DNA from 2 places in the Paenibacillus xinjiangensis genome. Region 2 is predicted to be linked to the other one. Evidence: predicted binding sites of a transcription regulator. Region 2 holds the regulator's gene; the other holds the start of a gene.
The links. The regulator LexA, encoded in region 2, represses DNA repair genes until DNA is damaged. The targets are predictions, from matches to a motif close to CGAACATATGTTCG.
Positions count from the first base shown of each region.

Region 1: AC6ESP_RS22935 (DNA polymerase IV) is a predicted target of LexA. The motif match lies at 971-984, and genes of this name have one in related genera.

Region 1 is NZ_JCAALS010000027.1:16,717-19,132, forward strand. It holds gene AC6ESP_RS22930 (TetR/AcrR family transcriptional regulator) at 123-701, opposite strand; gene AC6ESP_RS22935 (DNA polymerase IV) at 1,001-2,254, shown strand; gene AC6ESP_RS22940 (YhjD family protein) at 2,251-2,416, shown strand, end outside.
Region 2 is NZ_JCAALS010000012.1:57,311-59,726, forward strand. It holds gene AC6ESP_RS13750 (HD domain-containing protein) at 1-145, shown strand, start outside; gene AC6ESP_RS13755 (YhjD family protein) at 328-705, shown strand; gene lexA (transcriptional repressor LexA) at 813-1,433, opposite strand; gene yneA (cell division suppressor protein YneA) at 1,594-1,962, shown strand; gene AC6ESP_RS13770 (DUF896 domain-containing protein) at 2,116-2,307, shown strand; gene AC6ESP_RS13775 (aldo/keto reductase) at 2,350-2,416, shown strand, end outside.

The sequences.
Region 1 (2,416 bases), on a different contig from region 2:
ACATACACAAAAGAAGCTGGCGGGCGGGAAGTTAGCCATGACATAATGAATGCGAACGATACTGAAATGTAACTAAATGAATACAGGAATAATCATTCTATTATATGCAAAAAATCAATGCATCAATTTACTAAAAGTTTTATCGATACATTGACAATCCGGTTTAATTTTTCTTTATCCGTCGAAGTTCTTGCCATAGCTCTTGTGCCAACGGAGATATTGTGCAGGTACTCTGCCATTTCCTTGGCATCGTGATCAGAGGAGAATTCTCCATCCCTCTGTCCCCAAAGAATAATCTGCTCGAACATCTGCTCTGCTACCGTAAACAGTTCAATTGACCTGGTATCCACATCAGTATCACGTCCGGCCAGCTCCACCGCCGAATTCACGATTAAGCAACCAGATGGCATATCCTCTGATTCCCTGATCATAAAATCAAAAATTTTATGCAGTGCTTCCACTGCAGTCTTGGACGTTTTGACTTCTGCGAGCAATGTGGCGTTAACTTTGCTGCAGTATCGATCCATAGCCTGCAGAAACAGCGAATGTTTGTCATCGAATGTATCATATATACTTCTGCGATGAATTCCCATATGCTCGACCAGGTCACTCATCGATGTCTTCTCGTAACCTTGTTCCCAAAAGATCTTCATTGCTTTATCCAATACTTCGTTCACTTCAAACTCTTTGCTTCTAGCCATATAAATTCCCTCCCAAAATTAATGTAACACATCGGGAACGATCAGTAAATAAAATAACGCGCGGGTCAGGTTTTCTAAATCAAATCCTTTTACTCAGCATAATTCAATAAGTCCCCTACCTCAGTAGTATTTCTGAAAACTTTTTCTCATTTATCTTGAAAGCTTTCTCATTAATTATGACACCACACAGTAGTGTTGTAACAACTGTTTAAAATTACCTTCACTCACCTATTGCATAGGGAACATACATTCGGTATATAATAAGAATACGAACATACTTTCGTATTGGAGTGGAGAATATGGCGCGTGTCATTATGCTTGTGGATTGCCAATCGTTCTACGCATCGGTCGAGAAAGCGACTCATCCTGAATATAAGGATGATCCCGTTGTCGTTGCCGGTGATCCCTCCCGCCGGTCAGGCATTATACTTGCAGCGTGTCCGATCGCGAAGCAGTACGGCGTTACAACGGCGGAGACATTAGGCCAAGCGCTGGGCAAATGTCCACATCTGGTCATCATCCGGCCGCGCATGCAGGCTTACATTGACGTATCTCTCATGATTACCGATGTTTTCAACACCTTTACTGATCTGGTCGAGCCGTTCTCCATCGATGAGCAGTTTCTCGATATAACAGGCTCGTTAGCTTACTTTGGCACACCGGAACAGATCGCCGCCCAGATTCAGGCCAAGATTCTAATGTTCACCGGTGTATGGGCACGGGTCGGAATCGGCCCCAACAAAATCCTTGCCAAGATGGCAACGGATATTTGGGCCAAAAAGAACACAGACGGCGTATTTACGCTGCAGAAATCTGACATTCAATTGAAGCTATGGCCCTTGCCCATTAACAAGATGTTCGGTGTCGGCTCGCGGATGACAGCTCACTTCCAGCGCATGGGCATCACCACAATCGGCGAGCTTGGCTGCTTACCCCTTCCCGACTTGAAGCGTAAGATGCGGCTGAGAATGGGCAGGAACAGTAATATCCAAGCCGAGCTCTTCTGGCAGACGGCCAATGGAATCGATCCAAGCCCGGTCAAGCCGGGCACGCATGATGTACAGCAAGCCGTCGGGCATCAGATGACACTCCCCCGTGACTATGTAAAGCGGAATGAAATCGACGTCGTGCTGCTCGAATTAAGTGAAGAGGTATGCCGCCGCAGTCGGATGAAGGGCTATATGGGTCATGTCGTCTCTGCTGGCGCACAAGGTGCGGATTTCGATCAGCCGACAGGCTTCTTCCGACAGATCACGATGCCCGATCCGACCAATATTACGAAGGAAGTGTACGAGAGCGCACGGATGTTATTTTACAGACACTGGGACGGACTCCCGGTACGCAAGCTCGGTGTTACATTATCCAGACTCGTTCCGGATAATCAATACCAGCTCACCATGTTCGGCAACAGAGAGAAGACAAGAAGCTTGGAGCGTGTCACGGATGCCATCAAGCATCGGTTCGGGATGACCTCCATTCTGCGGGCCTCTTCTCTCTTGGAGGCTGCCCAGGCCCGTGAGCGCAGTGTCAAAATTGGAGGGCATTATATATGAGCAAGAAGTTGGAAGGAAACGGCCGCTGGGAATCCAGCCGCATGATGCTGCCAGAGCATAGGGAACAATATTTGCAGCGACGTGAAGCGAAGAACGGAATACCCGCTCCGATTCCGGCCAGAGAGGAGCTGGAGCTCATTCGAGATTATGTACTGCTGCCCA
Region 2 (2,416 bases):
TAAGCTTGATCCACTAGCGAGAGCTGTGAAAATACTTGATATTGAGGATAATCAGGATTTATCACGCATTCCAAATGTGACGGCGGAGGATTACGCAAGGTTGAAAAAATACGAAATAGCGATCAAGGAATTAAAATTGGAGTAAACTCCTGTATGCTGCAAAAAAAATGACCTGCTAAGTGATGCAGGTCCAAATAAAAGAGGTCTTGAATAGTTAACGTAACCTAGTCTATCAGGTGGATCTAGACAAATTCTGAACATTGCTAATAAGTCAATACTTGATAAGAACGTTTGTTCGTATTACAATCACCTAATGAGGTGAATGAGATGAGCGGATCAAATATCAATCCATCTGAACTGGAAATGAAGCTGATTAAGGACTATTGTATATTGCCAATGCTGCTCGATATGGTTGACCGGAATAAGGAGAAATTGGAGCATAGTGAATATTCGATTAAGAAGCTGTTTATTAACAGCTCCGATATGCTAATGCGTATCATTAATAAGGACATGAATGAGGTGAGGCAGCAGATCAGAGCAATGAATGCCGTAATTTCAGAAGTTAGGCGCAACGAAGAGGGCGTGCTTTATGAAATTAGGCTGCGCGGCTATGTGAGCGAATACGCATTGCTGCGTCATATGGTACGTAACGAGATGGGAACAAGATTGAATACGTACATTAGCGGAATGTTTAATTCTGTCTAAGGTAAGGCTGAACCAAACGTCGATTTTCCAGATTAGTGCACGAAAAAAGCTGTTCCTGCAATCCGATCGTGATCGGTTATTGCGGGAACAGCCTCTTTGGGTTCAATCTAGTGGAAGTCACGGAATAGGCCGACTACCTTGCCGAGTATAGTCACATTCTGAAGTCTGATTGGTTCCATAGATGAATTCTCAGGCTGCAGACGAATATGATCCTTCTCGCGGTAGAAGGTTTTGACAGTCGCTTCATCATCCTCGGTCATCGCTACAACAATATCGCCGTTAATCGCAGTTGGCTGTTGGCGTACGATGACATAGTCGCCGTTATGTATACCGGCCTCGATCATGCTCTCTCCGATGACATTGAGGATGAAGACATCGTCATCACCGACAAAATGTGAAGGCAGCGGGAAGTACTCCTCTATATTCTCAGTAGCTGTAATCGGGATACCTGCTGTAACTTTGCCGACTATAGGAACTTGCGCGACGGATGGACGAATAATGCCGTCAACGCCTTCTTGATCTAATATTTCAATTGCTCTAGGCTTCGTAGGGTCGCGGCGAATAAGGCCTTTCTTCTCCAAGCGATCCAAATGTCCGTGAACAGTGGAGCTTGATGCGAGTCCGACTGCTTCGCCAATTTCACGAACGGAAGGCGGATATCCTTTATCCTTGACTTCATTCTTTATAAATTCAAGAATCGACTGTTGGCGGTTAGAAATCTTCGACAAAGAAATCACTCCATTAATAGATTTGTAGCAAATTATAACATAGAACCGGAGTTCGTACAAACGTAAGTTCTTAAAAACAAAAGTTCGCATTTTCTATTGACCGCAAACACTTGTTCGTGTATTCTAAGAACAGAACAAACGTTTGGGGTGGATGATAATGATGATGATGAATCCGGCTTTTTATAAAACAATCCATGAAGAAACAACTAGACCCACAGAGTCTTTGCATAATCGGTTACACAGAGTGATTAAGCGGCATGGGGTCAAGCTCGCTGCCAGCTGTCTCGTCTTTATGCTGCTATTCAGCAGCTTCCTATTAATGAAGACAGACGCATCGACAGAAGAGCTGGTCGCGAGTGCTGATGAGATAAGTGTTATCGTGGTCTATGGAGATACGCTTTGGTCAATAGCCAAGCGCTATACAGATGGAAGAGATGACATAAGGAGAACAATATACGAGATTCAACAGCGTAATCGGCTTCAGTCGGCAAGCATTCAACCCGGACAGAAATTGATTATTCCTAATTAGGAAGTGTATGATAGGACAGGTAGAGGCGCATGAAGATGCCGACTCTACCTGTCCTTTTTGCAACAGTTAGGTTCAACGCCTTGACAATTGATTGTGGGAGATGTCAAAGTAGTTAAGGAATTATTTTTATATAGCAAGTGAGGTGAGCATATAGTGGAAGAATTAATTGCACGTATTAACGAATTGTCACGCAAACATAAATCAACTGGCTTAACTGCTGGAGAAACGGAAGAACGTGCCCTATTGCGCAAAAAATATATGGATAACTTCAAAAGCAACTTCCGTCAACAGCTGGACACTATTAAATGGGCTGAGGATGAAGACGGTAACCCCGTCAAGCAATAATAGAAGGTTTGCAAGAATAACACTTGGGAAGGAATGATGATAATGCGTTATAATTTACTTGGAAGAAGCGGTCTCGCCGTATCGGAGCTGTGCTTGGGCACCATGACTT